4 regions of the Anaerobacillus sp. 63XJN7_4_ISO-PGPR-S23-413 genome follow, and region 2 is predicted to be linked to each of the others. Evidence: predicted binding sites of a transcription regulator. Region 2 holds the regulator's gene; each other region holds the start of a gene.

Region 1 (5,852 bases), 1.6 Mb from region 2:
TGTTTTCACTTTATGAACGACTTCACCAGACTGATTGAAGTAATACCCGAACGCTTCAGCGACAGCATCCTCACGCTCAATCTTATTAATAACATCAAGCGTAGATTTACGCCTTTGCGCCATCGTTCTAGCTTCCCCAATCCCATGAACCACAATACCGGCAGACTTGATAATCTCAAGGATATCTTTCACGCCAGGCTCTTCAATAAGGGATTGGTATGCTTCTTCGCTCAATTGATCTGGAACATGAAGCAAACGGTAGTCAGTATGGGCTTTTCTTGCCATTTTCGCACAAATTGTGTTGGCCTGATTTTCAACCTGTTCTCCTAGGCCCCCTCGAGCCGGAACAAACAGTGTTCCTTCCATATCTGAGGAAGGAATCATCATATCAGCCACACCTGCGAGCGTGGTACCGCCTGTTACAGCAATCACTCTATCTTTTAGCTGAAACTTTTTCAAGCGTCCCACAGCGGCTCTGCCCATTTCTTTCTTTACCCAGGGGGTCACATCACTATCACCAGGGACAATAAATACTTCCGGAATGCCAAGTTTATCTTTCAAGCGTTTCTCGAGATTATCGAGCCCGGAAACTTCATCCATAACCGGTTCAAGCTCAAGAAGTAGCTGTTCGCCTTCCTCCGTCAGTTGCATACCTTGTACAGACATATGTAGGAGCCCCTGATCTTTAAAGAAAGTGACTTCGCTTCTGAGAACTCGTTCGGTTATACCCAGACTGTTCGCAAGACTTCTACGGCCAATTGGCTGCATTAGCCTCAACTGTCTTAATACCCGATAGCGCTTATTCATAACATCTAACATGTCCGGCAATAATTTTTGTTGAAGTGACAATAATGAGCGCATAATTCGTCTCCCCTGCTGTTCTTCTTTTCCTCGAGACGTATTATGTCCCGCTTAGACATTTTTAGTCCCACCTGGATCAAAAAGAACTTCTTACAATTTTCATTGTAGCAGTTGCCAAAAGTATGGGCAACTATGTTATACTGAAATTTTTAAAGTAAGCGTTTTCTTATCGATTTTTTTGAAATTCGACCATAATCCACTACTTCCTCATCGATTTCAACGACGGGGATCATCAGCATAAACTTTTCTAACAGTGCCTCATCCTTATAAATATCAACTATCTGAAGAGAGAACATTTCCTCTTCCTGAAGCTCAAGAAGTAGTTCATATGCTTCATCACAAAGTGGGCATGTCTCTTTCGAATATAAAATAACCGATTTTTCCACACGTTAAACCTCCCTTCATTACTTTACTAGTTTACTCAGACAGCCTTTCGAACGCAAAAAAAAAAGCGACTAGTGTAGCCGCTACGAAAATCGTTTTCGTTTCGATGAGCTTAAGATCTTTAACTCATCTCGATACTTTGCAATCGTACGCCTCGATACTTCAATCCCTTTCTGGATATGAAGAGCTTCTACAATCTTTTGATCTGATAATGGTTTCATCTTATTCTCGTTCTCCACAAGTTCCTTAATGAATAGCTTTACACTAGAGGAAGAAGCAGCTTCTCCAGACTCACTAGACAGTTTGGAAGTAAATAAGTCCTTTAAGGCGAAAAGACCATGTGGCGTTTGAACGTATTTGCTTTTAATCGCTCGACTTACCGTGGACTCGTGGACATCTGCTTCCATCGCTACTTCCCTCAAGGTTATTGGAGAAAGCTCACTAATCCCATTTCTCAAAAAATTTTGTTGGTGAACAATAAAAACGCCCATTATTGCTCGAAGCGTTTGCTTTCTTTGCTCAATACTTTTTAATAACCAGCTGACTTGCTGATATTTATCCTTTAGATACTCTTCCGCTTCGTTATTTTTAAAAGAACGGTAGGCGTTGCTCACTTTCATTGCTGGTAAATCGTCATCAAGTAATGCAATAGAGAATCTACCATTTTTCTCTTCTATCATGACATCTGGAACAATGTAGGATGGTTTATCAATACCCCACTTTGATCCTGGACGAGGATCGAGATCAGCTACTATATCCGCAGCCCGCTGTATATGCTCCACCGGAACATGAAATTCTCTCGAGAGTTCACGATATTTCTTTTCTGCTAGCGCTTTCAAATGATAGGAAACAAGATCTCGAGCAAGCTCGAAAATTTCTCCCGACTCATTTAACTGTAAAAAGAGACATTCGGAAAGAGAGCGCGCCCCTATACCTGGTGGGTCAAGTAATTGAATCTCTCTAATGGCTTCAGTGATCTCAAAGTGCTCGACATCAAAGTAATTCATTACCTCCGTCTCATTTATTCTTAAGTAACCACTTTCATCAATATTATCAATTAAATAATGCACAACGGCTTCCCTTTTACGTGGAAAGTGTAGACACCTCGCCTGATCGTGTAACTCATCATGCAAACTTTTTCTTGTTTCAGCGTATTCGAGTGGATCTTTTTTAAGCCCCGTATCATAAGAGCGTTTTGAAGAACGAACGCCACCATCCCATGAAGGGGAGTGTAATTCAATTAATGGATTTTCAAGAGCCTGTTCTTTCACGTACTCCAGTAATTCGACCGTAGAATATTGGAGTATAGAAATCGCTTGATGCAACTGGGTTGTCATGACTAATTTCGTTGTCTGCTTTTGTATCAATCCTAATTCCATCGCAATCCCTCCACCTTCATCATACTATATCGCTTCATTTTATGGTATGAAAAAAATGAAAATGACCAGAATTTTCTGTTTTTTAAAAGGGGATTTTGACACCATTTTTAAAGAAAATGATGAAATAGCCCGTCCCTTAGTCAAATTTCTACATAAACTGTCTTATAGAGAGAGAAAAAGGAGGCAAATGCCATGGATTTAGCTGTATATGGAATTGCTTTGCTTCCAGTCATCATTGGAGTTGTACACCTTTTTAAGGTGTTTGGTTTTCCGGTAAGGTTCTTACCGATTCTTTCCATTGGAATCGGAATTGTAATGAGCCACATTTATGTTGAACCGGAAGACTTCAAAAAAGCCTTCTTTATAGGATTATGGCTTGGACTATGCGCTACTGGAATGCACTCAGGCTTCAAACACACGATGAGTGGAGCAATCAGCAAAGGACATGACGATGACAAAGATAAGCCCTGATAGAAGGTAAGACTGATCGCAAGAAGAGTGGACGAGTTCTACTCTTCTTTTTTTCTGTTCAAAATGAAGGATATTATTCATTCCCTGGATCTAAGCGAACAAAGATGACATTTATCATAAAAAAATCCCCTTCACACTAGCGAAAGGGATTGGAATTATGTAATTGGTGCGCCCGGAGGGATTCGAACCCCCGACTGACGCGGTACCGGAAACCACCGCTCTATCCGACTGAGCTACGGGCGCGCTTCATTAGCGCAAGGATTATTATACGATATGCCCCCTTTTTTTGCAAGGTGAATTTCATAGCTTCCAAGTGACGATCAATGAGTAATCAATAGTGTATAAGAGCATTTTATCTATACCATGTTAATGAACGCTGTTGCTTTTTTACTCTGGTGAACGGTGAGGTATTAACAATATTGGCCAAAGCTATTATCCAAACATTTCATTCATATCATAGAAAAGGTATCGCTTCAGTTCTTGACGTCTCACCTGTCTCATAGTAAAGTTATACCAAACATATGTTCTGTTAGGTGGAGATGATCATGTTCCAATTAAGTAAAGAAGAAACGAAGGCATTAAGAAACTACCTCTTACTTCCTTACCTGAAAAGAGTGCTGGAAATTGACACGAAATGGGTGAACCATTCGAAAATGAAACTTCCGCGCCCTTATCTGGAACTAATTCATGCCGCTATAACGTTAGCCTCCTCTGACTTAAAATGGGCAAAAGCAATGCTTCATGATAGAGGAATCCGCGTCTATATAGAAGATACGAAAGAAGATGTTGTGATTTGCAAAGTATATTGTCGAGGTTACAATCAAACATACCGCTATTCTTCCATTCAAATACGTAATCAGGTAGAAAGACGAATTTTAGCCTACTTTTTAGCAGACGATCGATTAAAAAAAAGGAACATTCGCTCTGTTTAAAATAAAGGGATGCGGGGAAAATGGGTGTATGTGGTTAAAGAAAAATCAAACCCTTTTCATCGATTAAAAAATAGGACAGCACTTCATTTGACCTATATTGACCTTTTAGGTATGATGAACATACAGCAACTACATATTCCACAAATATAAGGGAGGAATTTAAAATGGTTTTAATTCCAACGGTAATTGAACAAACAAACCGCGGTGAGAGAGCGTACGACATTTATTCTCGTCTTCTTAAGGACCGTATTATTATGCTAGGAACAGCAATTGACGACAACGTATCAAACGCAGTCGTTGCACAACTTCTTTTCCTTGCTGCTGAAGACCCAGATAAAGACATCTCACTTTATATCAACAGCCCTGGTGGTTCAATCACTGCAGGTATGGCGATTTACGATACTATGCAATTCATTAAGCCAAAAGTATCAACAATCTGCATCGGTATGGCTGCTTCAATGGGTGCCTTCCTACTTGCTGCTGGTGAACCTGGTAAGCGCTATGCTCTACCAAACAGTGAAGTAATGATTCACCAACCGCTCGGTGGTACTCAAGGTCAGGCTTCTGACATTGAAATTCACGCAAAACGCATCATCCAAATGCGCGAGAAGCTAAACAAAATTCTTTCTGAGCGCACAGGTCAACCACTTGAAACAATCGATCGCGACACAGATCGTGACCGTTTCATGGAAGCGACTGAAGCGAAAGAATACGGCTTGATTGATGAAGTAATGGAAAAGAAAGCATAAGATAGACCCTAAAAAGCCTTTCCCTACATTGTTGGGAAAGGCTTTTTCTTTCTTAGAATAGGCGTTGTTTTTGAACCATCTGCTATTTGAGCAGCCAATGAACCACAATGGATGATCCCACTCTCTATAACTCTATTCTCTTAAGAATGTTTCGCAACGTTAACAATTTAATGCAAAACAAAAACCTGGCACACAGCCAGGTTTTGCTAATCTTTTTGAATAAAATCAATTAATGAAGACATCGCATCTTCTTCATCATTACCATCAACAGTTAAAATAACAGAAGAACCAGTACCAACAGCAAGGCTCATGATGCCCATGATGCTTTTGGCATTAACTTTTTTACCGTCCTTCTCAAGGAAGATATCCGAGTTAAATCGGTTTGCTTCCTGTACAAACAGAGCTGCTGGACGTGCCTGTAATCCTGTATCCAAAGTAACCACAACTTCTTTTTGAATCACTTGTTCATTCCTCCCCTTATTTAAAACAGTCGATCAGAACACCAGAAGCGCTATACCAGTTTCCCTTGCACTCGCCACTTTCAAACTAAAGCTATGATAGCTCATTTTGTGGCCTCTCGATTTTAAATTTACTAAAGTGTTAAATTACCTAAAAAAGTAAGCGCTATCTCGAAAGGTGAAAAATTTAGAAAAACGCTATTTCCAATGCTTTCATTAAGAAAAATAGGGTTTTTCTTTGAAGATTCATGCTATCTATTGTACTGCTAGAAAACAACCTTCCACCATTATAGGTGGAAGCTTTTTTCTAACTTGTCCGAAAGGCTTAGGAGATCGGTTTACCATCACGAAGCTTATCAGCAATCTGGTCAATCTTTCGTAATCTATGATTGATTCCTGATTTACTAATAGCTCCTCCAGTAACCATCTCACCGAGTTCTTTCAGTGTAACATCTTGATGCTTCACGCGAAGTTCAGCGATCTCTCTTAACTTATCAGGAAGAATTTCTAAACCAACTTCCTTTTGGATGAAGCGAATATTCTCAACCTGTCGAAAAGCCGCGCCTACCGTTTTATTCAAATTAGCCGTTTCGCAATTCACGATTCGATTAACAGAAT
Region 2 (5,852 bases):
TTCTACTGAAGAAAGCGACGGTTTTTCTTGCTTTCCTTAAGCTTTTCAGGTGTTACATCTGTGCCTTCTTCATCCACAACTTTTATAGAATGAAGTTGGTTTTTGAAAGAAGAACGGAAATTTGCTAAATATTCCTTACGTAGCTTTTTCTGTTCTTTTTTCTCATCTTCTGTTAATGATGACTCTTTTGCTTTACGAGATAGCTCGTTAATTCTTTGGAGTTTATCTTCAAAAGGCATGTAAAATAGCTCCTTTACTGAAACTTGTATCTCACATGCTAACGCATGTTTTGAACATAGACAAGTTTAGTGCTTCTCGTTCTGCTCGTCAACATATTCCTGATAACGTCTATGTACCGTTGCTTTCGAAGCGTGATGTCCAAATCCTTTAAGCGTTGCAGCTATCTCATTAAACGTAAGACCACGGTTTCGAAGATTAACAATTTCTTCGATTGGAACTTCCACCCGCTCACGCCCACCTTGATTTTGATGGCTGAGGTTTCGCTGTGGTCGATAGCCTTCTTTAACCGCCTTCTCCATTCCACGTTTAATTTTCAGATTATGAAGCTTGCGCTGAAATTCTTCAACGATACTAACGATCTCAAGAACCATCGAATCAGATTCCGACAATTGAAGTTCTCCGTTTTGATTCACTGTATAAATCGTCCCTCCATATTTATGGACGGCATGTAGAAGAGCGATCTTTGCATTCCCTCTCCCAAGTCTTGTTTCATCTTGAATGAGCAATGCCTCAACATGCCCCTCTTTCAATAAGTCAAGCACCTCGAGTATGCCATCACGATCAATGTCATACCCGCTGTGCTTTTCTTCAATCAAGCGCTGTATAATAAAACCTGACTGTGATGCAAATCGTTGTAGTTCTTCTTTTTGCCTGGCAAGAGAAGACTCCTGTGCTTCTTTCTTTGTGCTTACCCGACAATAAATAACGGCGTTCATACTTTATTCTTTACCCCCAAGTGCGGTAGCGTTCGCTTCAACAGGGATGATGAGAGTATCTCCTGCTGTAATTCGGTTTGCATCAATGCTATTCACTTCTTCAACCCAACTGACGAACTTCCGATCAGACAACTCATGCGCAGTACGGTATTCTTCCGCAATTTCTAAAACAGTATCTCCCTGCTCCAATTGTACCGTTGTATAACGATCATACTCCTCAGCTGCAGCTGTTCGCAAAGATAGAAACACAATAATTAACACAGCTACAAAAGATATAATGACAAGAAAATCAACTCCAGACAAGCCCCCAGCTTGCTTTCTCATCCCAATCACCCCATATGCGAATATTTGTTCTGTTTTTAGTATATCAGAACCTCTGTTCGTGTCAACTAATTTCTTCGAACTTATGTTTGTATGCGAACAAAAATTCTGGTATACTACTAACAAATAGATAGATTGGAACGAGGTGCCAGATATTATGAAACTATCAAAGCGTCAGCAGGACATTCTGGACTTTATTAAAGTCGAAGTTAAGCAAAAGGGTTATCCACCCTCCGTTAGAGAAATTGGCGAAGCTGTTGGACTTGCTTCAAGCTCCACTGTCCATGGCCACCTGGCAAGACTCGAGAAAAAAGGGTATATCAGACGAGACCCAACAAAACCAAGAGCCATCGAAGTGCTTGGTCTTGATGAAACGATCGATATTCCTCGTCAACATACTGTAAACGTTCCCGTCATTGGTAAAGTAACTGCTGGTCAACCGATCACTGCCATTGAAAATGTAGAAGAATACTTCCCGCTTCCAGAACAGTTTGCACAGGATGAAGAACATACCTTTATTCTAGTGATTGAAGGGGATAGTATGATCGAAGCTGGTATTTATAACGGTGATATGGTTATTGTGAAGCAACAACCAACTGCAAATAACGGTGATATTGTTGTCGCGATGACAGATGAAGCTGAAGCAACTGTTAAACGATTCTTTAAAGAAAGCAACTACTTCCGACTTCAACCGGAAAACTCATCGATGGAACCGATCATTCTTGATTCCGTTTCTATTCTTGGTAAAGTAATTGGGGTCTTTCGCTCCATTCACTAGAAGCGCTGCGTGCGCTTCTTTTTTTATGTTATATAAGCTTTCTGGGCTATATCAATACGAGCTTCTTCTCTTCTTTTATTTATTAACCCCTCCGTCTGTGTAAATGATCGCAGTTTGAAGAGCATAGGGGTGTAGCTTTACATTACAACCAACCTCACCTACCTACTTTTAACTCTTAAAGGCTATACAAAACCGCCCTTCATTTAAATAAAGGGCGGTTTTGTATACTTCTAACATAATTCTTAAACGGTTACTTTTCAGCAGCCTCTGAAGCCGCTATAACTAATTCAACTGTTTGATCTACTGTCGCCTGACGGAACTTTTGGAACTCATCAGTGATATAAACGGAAGGATCTTCAGGATAGTACTCCTGAGCGGCTACGTGAAGGTGTCCACCCGGAATATCATAAGCTCCTATCCCAATTCGCACGCGATTGGATCGGTACTGACTTTCATTCGATAAGTAGCTTCCGCCTCCTCCTTTACGAGCTTTTGATCCTTCAGTCGGACCCCCTTCATGGCACTCATACGGTTTATCACGATATTCTGGTGCGAGCCATTCGCATACTTCATCGCCTCTTTCTACCGGCCATGGTCCAGTATTGGCTGCAATCATTTCCTTGTAAGGAAGCGTTGTTTCAATAAATTCCGGTAGTTTTTCAGGCATCGGCCAATTGCTCACTGTCGGAATAACTTCTGAGCGATCTTCAAGAGTGTTTCCAACCCCTGTGCGCCATCTCCCGGCAAACCCTTCGATGGTCATAGCTTTTGGACCACCTTGACTGATTGTCATCATGAGATCCACCTGCTCTTTACTATTAACCAGGTAAGGTCCAAAAGTATCTTCAACGATTCCTTCATCAAAATCATCCCATCGTACCGGAAAATTCGTTGCTTGAATAAAAGCTGGACCTTCTTCCGTCAAAACGACTTTCCCATCCATCTGAAGCGCTGCAGCGCCAGAAGGGTTTGATCTCCTAAATTCCTGTTCTAAACGGTATGGATCAAATCCGCTTACTAAAATACGCTTAACTTTCTTCCCTTTTGGAAAATCAATAGAAGTAATTCCCCTTGACGTGTACTCTAGTTTCTTCATCAGTTCTTCTTGCTTTTTCTCCGTTACTGTATATGAAGGTTCCCATTGCCTGAGGGCAGCAGTCATATGTAATCGAGTCCAATAAAGCGGGCGATCATCATAACGATCTAGTTCCCCTAAATCATTTCGTTCTCCCTGAGCTCGAGCAACAGCCGTCTCCCACAGCTTCTCACCATGCTTTTCGATCACTTTCTCTGCTTTTTTTACACTTTTCGCTTTGCACAAATCCTCCTTAAATTCATCCGCAAAAACTGTAAACTCCGCCTTATCCATAATTTGCTGTGGGATTGGGGCACCGTCTTCCATTCGCTGCTCCTCTGGTGTTAGCGCCGCATCAGTGTTAAAGCAATCACCTTTGGCACTTCCAGTTAACGGTAAGAAACCGAAAGTTAATATCCCTACAATAAAAAGCGCAATTCCATATTTCCATTTCCTGGATTTCATATGTCTTTTTTCCTCCTCTTCTAGTTGAACTATCTTCTATTTTAGAGATATGAGGTTGTATTTTTCAAACTATTACAAGTATTCTGATCAAAAATGAATCATTCGAAGTGGATCATGTATGGATAACATACTTATGTTAAAGAAAACCGTGACGTTTTCTCTGCATCTTTCGACATATAGATAAGCTTACCTATCATTTAATGAACTGCATTTCTAGCCTTTTTCGATTTTTCCAGACTGAATTAATTTGTACTAAAAAGGAGCAAGCTCGCTGATGGAACTTGCCCTACGCCGTAATTTATTATTACTTAATTTATACACGTGTATTTTTTCACTTACCTGTAATTTCATAACAGAAGCCGCTATCCCGATGAGTCACATAATGATGCCAATATGGACAAAAATAAATAGAAGGGTTCCCGTTGACCATATATGAACCTCATTTAGTTTTAAACGTTAATCTCACATAGCGACTACCAAGCGGTTGGTCCAAATAGAAGCCTGTCCCGTCTATTTATTCACTTGCGCCAAAAAGTTGAACAGTCTGCCTTATCATGAATATTGAGTTCGATCATTTTTTTGAGTAAAGAAAAATCAACTGAATTACCCCACGGAATACGCATTAGTTGTTTAGTGTGGTCATAACCAGCAAGTTTCATTTCTTCAGAAAAATGAACAATTCCAGTCTTTTCAGGGGCAACAGCCAAATGATGTTTTGCTACGCTAAAGGCAATAATAAATGTTCCGTGATCTGTAAACATTGGCTGATTCCAGGCAATTTTCGGCACCAGGTTTGGAAATTCATTTTGTACCCAGGTCAAAATTTGTTCCGTTCGCTCTCGGTGCTGCAGGTTCTCTATCTTTGCTAGATATTCTTCAAATACATCCATTTTTAGTCCTCCTATAAAACAAGCAATTGTAGTGATGTACCATATCTCACTGAGATAGTGCCATTACAACTCACTATTCATCACTACTATATCACCTATCATTTGTAGTTTACCCTCTTCAAAAATAATTCCATCGCCGTCATTAGCTGCATAAACAGTTGTTCCTGTTCTCTTAGCGTACTCCCAAACTTTACTCTTATAATCTGAACTCCAGCGATTGTAGTGAGGTAAAAACTCGAAATCGACAAGACCCATAGTTTGGTGCACCGCCTCGCTAGTTTTTTCTGTATACATCTGAAATAGCTTTGTAGATCTACCGAGTTGAACCGCTCCTCCGCTCACCCCAACAAGAATTCCTCCGCGATTATAGAAATCTAAAAGAACATGATCCATATGCCGATGATTAAGAGCCTTACTAAATTCTAGCGGATTACCTGCTGAGAGATGGATTATATCTGAACTCAATAATTCATCTATTTTCATAGGTTCAAATTCACTGTATAAATCGAAAAACATGATATTCTCGATTCCATAGTTTCGATAATAATTCACTTTAGCTCCAAAATAATGCTTTTCTTTATCCTCCGTTGAAGGTATGTAGCTAATCTTTTTGTTTCCCCCACTAAACAGTAATTCATCTAATCTACGGTTGCCGGGTGTTTCATTTACTTGATCGCTATAAAAATACAACTTTCCCATTAATACACCTCATTCATACCCCTATACGCTATAGTCAATTTAAATTCTGTGCGTTTATTAACTCTCACGATATTCATTCCATTCTTTCGCGAGAAGACTATACAGGATGGTGTCATGAAAGTGATCGTACAAATATTCAGCGTCTTTTATGATTCCATCGGGTTTAAAACCAAGACGTCTCGGAATTCCCTGACTTTTTTTATTCTCTATCCCGCACTGTATTTCAATTCGGTTCAATTTGTATACTTCAAATGCCTGGACAATTAGTTCATTAACGGCAGCTGTCATAATCCCCTTACCCTGGAACTTATCTGATAGCCAATAGCCAATACTCGTTTTCTTGTTAGACCAATCGATGCCATGGAATCCTACCACGCCTGCTAATCTTTCATTGTACACAATACCTGCTTGAAATCCATCATGTGAAGAAAACTGTTTTAGCCACATTTCAATCACTGGCATATAATCCTCTTTTTCTTTCATATTGTCCACCCAGGGAAGCCACTCCCTTAAATAATCTCTTGAATGGTCAACCAATTCAAATAGCTCTTGCGCATCTTCCATTTGAAGTAACTTTAAGGAGACCTCTTCATTCACTTTTAAACTAAACATACGATACCCCCACCTTTTCCTTATTCATAAATATATAGAAAGCTAATTAATACCAA
Region 3 (5,852 bases), 990 kb from region 2:
TGAACCAACCCCCATTAAATAACGAGGTTTCTGAGTTGGAAGGTGAGGTGTCGTAAACTCGAGCACGCGATTCATCACGTCTTTCGGTTCACCTACTGAAAGGCCTCCAATAGCATAGCCCGGGAAATCAAGTGAAACAAGATCCTCAGCACTTTGTTTTCTTAACTCTTCATACTCTCCACCTTGAACAATTCCAAACAACCCCTGGATGTCTTTTCGTTCATGAGCTGTCAGGCATCGTTCAGCCCAGCGACTCGTACGCTCAACAGAACTTTTCATGTAATCAAATTCTGCTGGGTATGGAGGACACTCATCGAATGCCATCATAATATCAGAACCGAGTGCATTTTGGATTTCCATTGCGCCTTCTGGAGATAAGAATAACTTCTCACCGCTCATGTGATTCCGAAAATGAACGCCTTTTTCCTCAATCTGTCTCAGGTCACTTAAGCTAAAGACCTGAAATCCTCCAGAATCCGTAAGAATCGGCTGATCCCAGTTCATAAATTTATGAAGGCCCCCAGCTTCTTTGACAATATCATGACCAGGACGAAGCCAAAGATGATACGTGTTACTAAGGATAACGCCAGCGCCCATTTCTTTTAGTTCTTCTGGACTCATCGTTTTCACTGTCGCAAGTGTTCCAACAGGCATAAACATCGGTGTATCAAACGTACCATGTGGCGTGTGCAACTTTCCAAGACGTGCCCCACTTTGTTTACACGTTTTTATTAATTCATAGCGAATTGGTTCTGTCATTCTTTCATACTCCCTTCCAAAATCAACATTGCATCACCAAAACTGAAGAAGCGATACTCTTCCTCAACAGCCGTGCGATAAGCAGAAAGCACAAAATCTCTTCCCGCAAGGGCACTCACGAGCATGATCAATGTTGACTGAGGCAGGTGAAAGTTTGTAATCAGCCCATCGATTGCTTTAAAAGTATAACCCGGATAAATAAAAATGTCGGTCCAACCAGAAGCTTCTTCAAATTGTCCATCATGTGCTGATGCCACGGTTTCAAGTGTTCTCGTTGAAGTAGTACCGACAGAAATGATTCGGCCTCCCGATTCCCTTACACTGTTCAACAGTTCAGCGGTGCCCTTTGTCAGTTGATAAAATTCCCCGTGCATTTCATGTTCAAGAATATTATCGACGGAAACTGGTCGGAAAGTGCCAAGACCCACATGAAGTGTGATAAATGCGACATGAACACCTTTATCTTCAAGACGCTGAAGCATTTCTTCTGTGAAGTGGAGGCCAGCAGTTGGTGCTGCTGCAGATCCTCTATGCTTAGCAAAAACGGTTTGATATCGTTCTTGATCATCGAGCGTTTCAGTAATATATGGTGGAAGAGGCATTTCGCCAAGCTGATCAAGAATTTCATAGAAAACGCCTTCGTATTGAAACTCTAATACTCGTCCGCCATGTTCAAGTGACTCTTTGCATACGGCTGTTAGACGTCCATCGCCAAATGAAATCACAGTGCCTGGCTTCACTCGCTTAGCCGGTTTAACAAGAGTCTCCCATTGATCCTCTTCCATTTGCTTAAGAAGCAGCACTTCAATTTTAGCTCCTGTTTCTTCTTTTAATCCATACAATCTAGCTGGCATGACTCGTGTATCATTCAACACAAGACAATCACCGGGATTTATGTAATCCTCTAAATTGGAGAATTCGCGATGCTGAAGCTTTTGCTTTAATGGATCTAATACCATCAATCTGGACTTAGTCCGTTCCTTTAACGGCGTTTGAGCAATTAACCGTTCTGGAAGTTCAAAATCAAAATCATTTACGTTCATTTTATTCACCACTGTTTCTAGAAAGTGTTCAACTTTATTGATTTTACCACAGCTCTACCTGTTGGCGCACCCTTAAGGGGCAGTTCCCCTTCTACCATGTTGAAAATGGCGTTTGGAAAGCTGCCCCTTATCTGAACTTACCTATAATAAAAAAGAGTAAAGACAAGGCAATACTAACGACTATTGAGGTTACAATCGGGAAAAAAAACGTAGTGTTTCCTTTTTTGATTACGATGTCACCAGGTAATTTCCCAATAAAGGACCACAACACACCAATGGCCAAGAAGGCGATCCCTAAGATAATAAACAGTTTTGAAATTCCCATCGCTATTGAGGAATCTCCATACCAAAGTGATCATATACCTGATGAGTAACCATACGTCCACGAGGTGTACGCTGAAGAAATCCAATTTGAAGAAGATAGGGTTCATACACGTCTTCAATGGTATGACTTTCTTCACCAATCGTTGCTGCAATTGTATCTACTCCTACAGGACCTCCACGGAATTTCTCTATGATGGCTAATAGAAGCTTGTGATCGATATGATCAAGTCCAAGAGGATCGACTTGCATCATCTCAAGAGCCTGAGAAGCAAGCGAATGCGAAATGACGCCATCCCCTTTCACCTGTGCAAAATCCCTTACACGTTTTAGCAAGCGATTGGCAATTCTAGGGGTCCCTCGCGATCTTCGGGCAAGTTCAACAGCAGCAGCGTGGTCCATTTCAACATCGAAAATGTCAGCTGTTCTCATTAAAATAGTTTGAAGTTCATCTTCAAGATAATACTCTAATCTACTCAGTACGCCGAAACGATCTCGTAAAGGCGCCGTTAATAGTCCAGCCCTTGTCGTAGCGCCTACTAGGGTGAACGGTGGCAGATCCAAACGAACAGATCTTGCCGTTTCGCCTTTTCCTATTACAATATCTAGACAGTAGTCTTCCATCGCAGGATAAAGAACTTCTTCAACACTTCGAGGTAGTCGATGTATTTCATCGATAAATAAAACATCCCCAGGTTCAAGGGCGGTTAATATAGCTGCAAGATCACCAGGTCTTTCAATCGCAGGACCTGATGTTGTACGCAAATTCACTTCCATCTCGTTTGCAATAATGGCCGAGAGAGTCGTTTTACCTAGACCAGGAGGGCCGTACAACAGCACATGATCTAAGGGCTCTTCACGCATTTTAGCCGCTTCAATAAACACTTCAAGATTTCGCTTTACCTTTTCTTGTCCAATATATTGACTTAATCGCTGAGGACGGAGGCTATATTCTACGGATGAGTCGTCACCGACCTGCTCTCCTGATAGAATTCGATCTTCCACTTTACTCCCTCCTTATTGCTTCAGCATAAGCTGAAGGGCTTTTTTAATATACTGATCTGTCGTTAACGTTTCTTCAACTAGCTTTGGTTTAATCTTCTTAATTTCTCGTTCAGCATACCCAAGAGCTTTCAATGCTTCTAGCGCTTCTTCTAGCTCATGAGCACCCTCTTCTTGAACTTCATCCACTGCAAACAATCCCTCAGTGGGAGCGCCAAAGCCTTTAAGCTTACCTTTTAGATCTAGAATGATTTGTCTGGCAGTTTTCTTACCAACGCCAGGAAACTTTGTTAGAAATTTCTCATCTTCCATTTCAATGGCACTCACAACTTTATCAGGTTCACCAGTCGCTAAAATGGCCACAGCTCCCTTAGGACCGATACCGGAAACATTTAGAAGCTTCTCAAACAAAAGTCGCTCTTCCCGTGTTGGAAATCCATAAAGGGCAATGAGATCTTCTCTAACGTAATGATGCGTAAAAATTTGAATCGATTGATTACGGTACTTCTGAAATTCAAAAGGATTCCCACAATAAATTTTATATCCTATCGCATTCGATTCTACAACAATGTATTCTGTATCAATATATTCAACCGTGCCTTTAATATATTCTATCAAAGCTACTCTCTCCCCTGTACATACGAACATGTATTTCTATCTCTCCATTCTACCATAAAAAGATGAAAAGCGGAGACGAGCGTTTAGAAACGGAGATAAGCGTCTAAATCAAAAGAAGAACCTGCCCTTACTGGACAGGTTCTTCTTTTTTAATTTTAGAAAAAGACTGGATGACGTCTTCAAACTGATACCATGACTCTACTGGAATTCCTTCCATAAGCTGCTCTCTTCTTTGACTTTCTAGCTTTCCTACATCAATTTGAAAAAATGTTTGAATGACTTTCTCTTCTGCCGGAATTCCATCAAATATCGTAAGAATGCCATCCTCTGTTAATCCAAAATGTCCATTTTGTTTACTCGCAGGCGAAATATCTTCTAGATTCCGTTCAAATATCATTCGTCCTTCTTCTTGATCTACAAGTTGCCAATCAGCGTATTGACTCCAAAAGTCTTCCATTGCCCATATGGTTTCATATACAGATTGGTTCGTTGAAACACCGTCCGCATAATTTGTTCTCAATACAACTTCAACAACTAGTGGTCCTTTTTCTTGAGTTTTGGTTCCTGTAACCGGTGATATGCCATCTCCTTCATAAGCCACGGCCGATGTTCCTCCAAGAACAAGAAGTATACCTAATAGAAGGAGTGGATAAAGGCTTTTCATATGTTTCCAACACCTTTCTTCCATTTTCAAGAAGTTCATGCCGTTAGCGTTTCCATTTTATTGAGGAATATGCATCAAAAAAAGCTACAGAAAAACTGTAGCTCACAATTGATCATAAACATCATCATTTATTTCAGCATTATGATAAACATCTTGCACATCATCGTTATCTTCAAGCATATCAATTAGCTTTAACATATGAAGCCCATCTTCATCTTCTAGTGGAGCATACGTTTCTGGAATCATCGTGACTTCAGTGGAAGAGAAACTTAATCCGCTCGCTTGTAATTGGTGCTTTACATCTTGGAATTCCTGGGGATCGGTATAAATCTCATAAGCATCCTCATTTGTTTCCATTTCTTCAGCCCCGGCTTCAATAACCTGAAGCATCAATTCATCTCCATCGAGATCATTTTCGGAACGATCGATCACAAGGAGACCTTTTCGGTTAAATAAGAATGAAACACAGCCATTTTCGCCCATATTCCCTTTATTTTTACTAAAGGCATGACGCACATCTGCTGCAGCTCGATTTTTATTATCGGTAAGTAGTTGAACCATAATGGCGGCACCACCTGGGCCATATCCTTCGTATGTCACGTTATCATATTGAACACCGTCTAAATCCCCTGTAGCTTTCTTAATTGCTCGATCAATGTTTTCGTTAGGCATATTTGATGATTTAGCCTTGTCCACAGCAAGCCTTAATGAGGGATTCGTTTCCGGATCGCCCCCTCCTTGCTTGGCAGCTACAAAGATTTCCTTAGCTAGCTTCATAAATACTTTTCCACGTTTAGCATCTTGAGCGTTTTTTCTACGCTGTATATTTTTCCATTTGGAATGTCCTGCCATCTAAGAGAACTCCTTTCAAATGAACTGATTTCCCAACTATATCATAGGGCTCAAGTCTCCGAAAAGAGTTTTGCATATGTAGTCGAGCAGGCTACTGCCCGCTCGTTATTTTTATTATTTATTGTTTTCAAATGGACGTTTTGCAGCATTTCCGATGTCATCTAATATGCCATTCACATCTGCCTGTACCTCTTCAAAACCATCTCCATCTTCGAGACGGTTATTAACATCGCCCATTCGACCAAACACATTTTCATCTGTTGAAATTGACACATTCTTTTGCTTTGTTACTTTTGCTACCTCGCTGCGAACCTTGTCTTTAACATCTGCATCGTTTTGGTCGTTTGTATCAACGGCAATCATAATTTGATCACCATATACGATAACTCGAGCATCATCCACGTTCTTAAGCTTATTGATTCGTTTAGCTAGTCGTGTAGAAAGCTCATTATCATAACCTGAATAATTGTTATCTGTACGCATATATCCAGGGCCATTCATGCCATTTCGCTTATCGATTTGCTTTTTGTCAGGGGCCTTAACTCCGTTTGAATAGTCACGATCAATCATATCCGTTACTGCACCTTCACGGT
Region 4 (5,852 bases), 1.2 Mb from region 2:
GTCTTCCTGGTAACGGAATATTTGAAAGGGGGTCTTAGGATCATCTTATCAAAGGGGTATAGGTGTGAACAGGTCCTTCAATACCGGTACAATCGAACGAAGTAACTTCTTTTTCATGATTTGATGTCCTTTGAACTAGTACAATCTATTCACTTTTAATCATAACAAGAAGAAATATGTCTTTTGAATCAATCCCTCCCCCTCTTTATAGGCTATTTTATAAGTAAGCTCTTACTCGATTTGAGCGAAAATTGCTTTATATTTCAATTCCCCAACAACCTACTGAAAAATATTTCCCTTACAAGGGAAATGTGTCAAAATATAACTAGCAATTGAGATTGAAAGCAGGTGGAATAAGGATGTACTGTCCACATTGTGGAAAAAAAAGAGGCGATGATGAGCAATTTTGCTTCTCTTGTGGAAAAGAACTAGTCACTCAAAATAAATCTAAGCATAGCCTATCCATTCTGTGGCGTTGGTTACCAGTGATGGTGTTTTTTCTTCTTTCTAGCACACTTGCCGGATATTATTTTTATGAAGAATCAACGTCAAAGGCAGCGATTCGCTCTTTTGAAAAGGGAGAGGAATTAGCTAAAAACGGCAAGCTCGAAGCAGCACAAAAAGAATTTAATGAGGCTCAACAAAACCGACCTCGTTTCCCCGGTGCCAAAAAAAACGAAAATATTGTAACGATCGCATTAAACGTTGAAGAGACTTTAAAACAGGCGGAAACCGCAAGAAAAAAAGATAATTACAGTAAAGCCTTAGATTTGATTAAAGAAGCTGAGCAAACCTCAGCATCCTATAAAGGTGATCTTTTCTCTACTTTACAAGAAGACATCGGAACGGTTCGGACAACTGTGATGGTTGCCGAATTAAAGTATGATATGAAAGGGAAAGAATCCATTGATGAATTGAAACCTGTGTTAACAAGGGCTGAAAGTTTACAAGTGGATGAAGCCCAAGACATAGCCGGACAAATTCGAAATCAAATTGTCGACTTTTCAATTAATGAAGCAAATGGTTATTTGGAAGAGAACCACTTTACGGAAGCATTAAACTCAGTAGAACAAGGCTTAGAAATCAATAAAGGTAACGAAAAGCTATCAAACCTCCAAACCGTAATTGAAAAGAGACGAAATTCGTTTGAGGAGGAGCAACAAAAGCGAATTGAACATGCTATGGTTGCTGCAGCAAAAGAAGAAGAAATGAATCGTACAAGCGCGATTGAGCTCAATGAATTAGAAACAAAGGTGACAGATTACAATGAATTAAAAGTAACAGGTACGGTCACAAGCAAAGCCACTGTTCCCGTCAATTCGATCGGGGCTTCTTATAAAGTATTGGACGGAGATGGAAAAGAGTTTGATAAAGGGGAGGTTTATATTAACCCCGACAAACTTTATCCTGACGATACAGGTAAATTTGACTTTATGATCTACGATGTAGGTGAAGACGTGAAGGATCTTGATCAATTCACAGTCGAAATTGATCATTTCACATGGTACTTGGATTAGCAGAAAGGAGTATTCAAGACGGATGTCTAAGAAATTGGCTTTGCTACTATCCCTTGCAAGCTCCCTCTTTATTCTGATTGGGGGCGGCGCAGGTTTTTATTTTTTACATGATTACTATTCGAATACAACCGTTGAAGCGACATCTTCTCTAGGAGAGAAAACAAATGCTCCAGAGAACCAAAAGAATGCTTCAGACTTAAAATCCGTCATTCATGAGACACAAAAAAGCGTTGTGCAAATTGAAGTCGCCTTAAAAGATGGCACTTCTTCAGGATCAGGCTTCCTCTACAATGCGAACGGAGACGTCATTACGAACGCTCATGTTGTCGAAGGCGCTCAAAAGATTATCGTTAAAACCTCTGATGCTAAACAATTCGAAGCTCAAATCATTGGTATGGGTAATACGATAGATGTTGCGGTAATTCGCGTTCCAGGACTAGAGGGAAATGATCCCCTACCTGTTGCAGAAGAGCGCATGGCGGAAGTTGGGGACGATATCATTGCTCTTGGTAGCCCACTCGGACTTCAGAACACCGTTACAACAGGGATTGTCAGTGGTCTCGATCGAGAATTCATCTTAGAGCCCTATCGCTATGAGCATATCTATCAAATCTCTGCCCCAATTACAAAAGGTAACAGCGGAGGTCCCCTTATTGATGCAAATACAGGAGAGGCAATCGCCATTAATTCCGCAGGAACAGACTCAGGGGCAATCGGCTTTAGCATTCCGCTCCCCAACGTTATTGAGCAAATTAAAAATTGGTCTGATGACCCAGTAGAAATAACGGTAGATGATGAAAGTAAGGAAGAAGTATCAACACCACAAGGACTCACAGGAGAAGATTTTAAAAATAATGCTACCTATCTTATTGGATATTTCTATGAAAGCTTATCTACTCAAGACTATGTCACTGGCTACTCCTTACTTGGCAGTCGCTGGCAGAGTGAAATGCTGTATGAAGATTTTCGAAGTGGCTATATCCATACCCTTGACGTGGAAGTTTCAAATATGACCGGAAGTTTAAATCAAACGAATGATCAAGTAAAGGTAACAGCTACTATTAAAGCACAAGAACGAACCGAGGATAAGAAGACAACTACTTCTCTTTATAACGTCACTTACCAGGTTGGTTATGAAAATGACCAATTGAAAATTTTAAGTGGTAAGGCTGAAAAATTAAAATAAGTTAGACAACAAATAGGCTAGAGATACATTCTCTAGCCTATTTGTTGTTTTATATTAATACGATCCCTCTTCCGGAGGTGAAAAACCTTCTTGAGAAATATAAATGGCGCTATCAGGAAAAAAGGCCTGTAATCGCTTCTTTATTTTCAAATAGGCTTTACGTTGATACCAATCTTCTAGACCCGCATCTTCAAAGAGCTTGCGAATGCCAAGCTGCTCTGTTCTTTTACCACCGCTCCCATCACCCATGAAAAAGTCATCAAGCGTGAGGCGATCCGTTACTTCAGCTAACTTCTTAGGGAAATGTTCAGAACACGGGAGAAGTGGTGCGACTGCCGCTTGTACAGGAATACCGTTTGCTCGTAACGTTTGTAGCGCCTTTAATCTTGCAGCAATTGGCGGAGCTGATGGCGCAAAAATTTTGCGCACTGAATCAAGGTCTGTTTCTACTGTCATACTGACCAGAACCTTTTTGCCGAATTTTTTTAACAAATCAATATCTCTAGTGACGAGTGGTGAGCGGGTTTGAAGAAATAGAAAATCAGGCATTTCTTCTACCATAGCTTCAAGTAATCCTCTTGTTAAATTAGTCTTAAATTCAATAGGCTGATAAGGATCTGTCGAAGAAGACATAAAAATCGATACTTCTCCTTTTTTCCGAGCTTTCGGAATCTCTTTTTTCACAAGATCCACAGCGTTTTCTTTAATATCTACCCATTCTCCCCAATCCTCTTCCCTAAAAAGGGCAATCGGCATTCTTCTTACATAGCAATACGAACATCCGAAGGCACATCCAGCGTAAGGGTTCAGAGTGTGACTATATCCATTAAGAAATCCACTACCTTTTGTTAAAATAGACCGAGATGTTCGCTTCTGAATTGAAGGTTGCAATGGCGATCCCTCCTTCTTCCATTAGTGTACCACAAACCGAACATGCATTCGATTATTACGAATAATTTTTCACTAAGCGGGCACGGTAAAGGTGAAAGGTGGTATAAATTGATGAAACGTACAGTAAGCTGTCTCCTTTTCTTACTTCTTCTTTTTCCAATTCATGCTTATGCAGCTGGTCCGATTCAGCTCATTCAAGGAAAGTGTCCAACATCACTAGATCAATCGGCATCAAAAAAAGGCCTTACAATGAAAGCTACAACGATTCTTTCAGGCTTAATGGCCAATACTCCCGATACAAATTCATGGCAGATCATTAGCATGTCACCTTTAAAAAAGAAGTCACCCTATTACGCGCCAGCCGTTAAAACCTGTGAAAAAAAAGTCGCAAACCACACTTACCTCATTGATGTCCTCGTAACAAAGAAATCTTCTCAGCTCCCCGTACGCATGCACCTTTTTGCTTCTAAAGAGGAAAGGGGTTGGAAAGTTTGGGGACTAACTACTTACTAAATGTGTATATTTTCTTTTACTTCGCACATACTACTCAAGCGTGTAAGCTAGCCGTTAGGATCTATGACACGCAACCATCCCACACTCTTATTTCACACTCGGAAAATAAGAGTATAGCCCGATCAGGACGCTGATCGGGCTTAATTCATGCTTTTCTCAATAAATTGTTTAAATATTTCTGTTTCCTCCGAAAGATGTTGATAGACCATGTATGTGTGAACCTCAGGCAGTTTGATTTCCTCAGTATCCACTTGAAGAATTCTCCCTTCAAATACCTCACGCCGAACAGATGACCATGGTAAAAAAGAGAACCCAAGCCCTTCCTCAATAAATCGCTTTGTAATGTGTACTTGCGATACCACCATCGTTCGAACACCGTCATATTTAGAACGTAGCTCAACTAAAAGATCTTCCCAATAATCAGGATGATTATGCGTGAGTAACGTTGATCTCAAACAAAACTCACTTAAAGATAAAGGCAGACTCGTTTCCGCATCTCCCCCATCGTGTGGCACAACTAAAACAATCGGATCGGCTCCAATTTGTTCATTTTTCACATATGCCTGCAAAGATTTCATTCTTGAAAGACCAAAATCTGCATCATTCTTGGTGATCATCTCTCCAATTTCATTAGACTCACTTACTTTTACAACGACCTCAATCGATGGATAAGCTTTCATAAATTGCTGAAGGACGTTAGGTAGAACCGTAGCAGCAATTAAAGGGGATACAGCAATCGTCAACTTTCGATGGTACCCCTGCCTCCACCCGTTCATATGACGTAAGCTTGTCTCATACTGCTCAACTAACTCCCTCGCATGCGGAAGAAATTGTCTTCCTGCTTCAGAGAGCATCACTCTTCTACCGCTCTTCATAAATAGCTTACTGCCAATCTGCTTTTCAAGTTGTTGAATGTGAACCGTAACAGTAGGTTGAGCAAGATAGAGTTTTTCAGATGTTTCCCTGAAATTTTCATACGAAGCAGCTGTGACAAATGTTTTCAACCAGTTTAGATTCATTCTTATCACCCTTATTGATAGCGTTTCTCTATTAATTATTCAGTAATTATTTATTAGTCATAATCATATCGAATCGATACACTAGATACAAGACGAATGAAATGGAGTTGAGTTTATGATTCATGCCGGATTAGAAGGAATCATTGCGGCTGATTCCAATATCAGCCTTGTAGACGGAGAGAACGGTTTGCTTGTCTATCGAGGACACTGGGCAAAAGAAATTGCGAAAGAAAAATCATTCGAAGAAGCCGCCTACTTCCTATGGAATGGTTCATTTCCTACTGAAAAACAGCTAGCTGCTTTCACCTCCGCACTTGGTGAAGCAAGACACTTATCACCAAATCAGAAGGAAATCATAAATCGTTTACCTGAAAAAATGGAGATGATGAGCGTTATTCGAACGGTCTTATCTTCCATGGGAGATCACTCATATCAGTTCCCAGCGACACAGGAACAGGGAATTCACCTACTGAGTATCGTTCCAACTATTATTGCCTATCGCTACCGCACTCAAAATGGATTATCTCAGATCGAGCCAGACGTAACGTTGTCTCACGTTGGGAACTATTTATATATGTTGACAGGAGAACGTCCTCAGGAAAATCACATTAAAGCGTTAACTGCCTACTTCATTTTAACGATGGAGCATGGATTAAACGCTTCTACCTTTACAGCTAGGGTGATTTCATCAACTGAAAGTGATCTCGCATCAGCTATTACAGGGGC

The links. The regulator LexA, encoded in region 2, represses DNA repair genes until DNA is damaged. The targets are predictions, from matches to a motif close to CGAACATATGTTCG.
Region 1: a site for LexA is predicted at 3,610-3,623, ahead of AC0VYO_RS18420 (YhjD family protein). Genes of this name have one in related genera too.
Region 3: a site for LexA is predicted at 3,767-3,780, ahead of ruvA (Holliday junction branch migration protein RuvA). Genes of this name have one in related genera too.
Region 4: a site for LexA is predicted at 3,632-3,645, ahead of AC0VYO_RS04000 (SPL family radical SAM protein). Genes of this name have one in related genera too.

The regions. Positions count from the first base shown of each region.
Region 1 covers NZ_CM149688.1:3,502,729-3,508,580, forward strand. The annotation lists gene AC0VYO_RS18395 (sugar-binding transcriptional regulator) at 1-861, opposite strand, end outside; gene AC0VYO_RS18400 (glutaredoxin family protein) at 1,011-1,247, opposite strand; gene rpoN (RNA polymerase factor sigma-54) at 1,329-2,624, opposite strand; gene AC0VYO_RS18410 (hypothetical protein) at 2,817-3,095, shown strand; tRNA gene AC0VYO_RS18415 (tRNA-Arg) at 3,260-3,338, opposite strand; gene AC0VYO_RS18420 (YhjD family protein) at 3,641-4,027, shown strand; gene clpP (ATP-dependent Clp endopeptidase proteolytic subunit ClpP) at 4,192-4,776, shown strand; gene AC0VYO_RS18430 (HPr family phosphocarrier protein) at 4,983-5,237, opposite strand; gene whiA (DNA-binding protein WhiA) at 5,560-5,852, opposite strand, start outside.
Region 2 covers NZ_CM149688.1:1,897,999-1,903,850, reverse strand. The annotation lists gene AC0VYO_RS10250 (DUF896 domain-containing protein) at 3-239, opposite strand; gene AC0VYO_RS10245 (YneB family resolvase-like protein) at 306-956, opposite strand; gene yneA (cell division suppressor protein YneA) at 960-1,280, opposite strand; gene lexA (transcriptional repressor LexA) at 1,432-2,055, shown strand; gene AC0VYO_RS10230 (hypothetical protein) at 2,306-3,595, opposite strand; gene AC0VYO_RS10225 (iron chaperone) at 4,114-4,485, opposite strand; gene AC0VYO_RS10220 (Type 1 glutamine amidotransferase-like domain-containing protein) at 4,549-5,184, opposite strand; gene AC0VYO_RS10215 (GNAT family N-acetyltransferase) at 5,242-5,796, opposite strand.
Region 3 covers NZ_CM149688.1:2,889,792-2,895,643, forward strand. The annotation lists gene tgt (tRNA guanosine(34) transglycosylase Tgt) at 1-759, opposite strand, end outside; gene queA (tRNA preQ1(34) S-adenosylmethionine ribosyltransferase-isomerase QueA) at 756-1,802, opposite strand; gene AC0VYO_RS15330 (DUF2905 domain-containing protein) at 1,930-2,127, opposite strand; gene ruvB (Holliday junction branch migration DNA helicase RuvB) at 2,130-3,128, opposite strand; gene ruvA (Holliday junction branch migration protein RuvA) at 3,141-3,743, opposite strand; gene AC0VYO_RS15345 (BofC C-terminal domain-containing protein) at 3,871-4,407, opposite strand; gene AC0VYO_RS15350 (YebC/PmpR family DNA-binding transcriptional regulator) at 4,510-5,259, opposite strand; gene AC0VYO_RS15355 (YhcN/YlaJ family sporulation lipoprotein) at 5,374-5,852, opposite strand, start outside.
Region 4 covers NZ_CM149688.1:725,333-731,184, reverse strand. The annotation lists gene AC0VYO_RS04010 (zinc-ribbon domain-containing protein) at 360-1,517, shown strand; gene AC0VYO_RS04005 (S1C family serine protease) at 1,540-2,703, shown strand; gene AC0VYO_RS04000 (SPL family radical SAM protein) at 2,758-3,594, opposite strand; gene AC0VYO_RS03995 (hypothetical protein) at 3,706-4,107, shown strand; gene AC0VYO_RS03990 (LysR family transcriptional regulator) at 4,248-5,126, opposite strand; gene AC0VYO_RS03985 (citrate synthase) at 5,242-5,852, shown strand, end outside.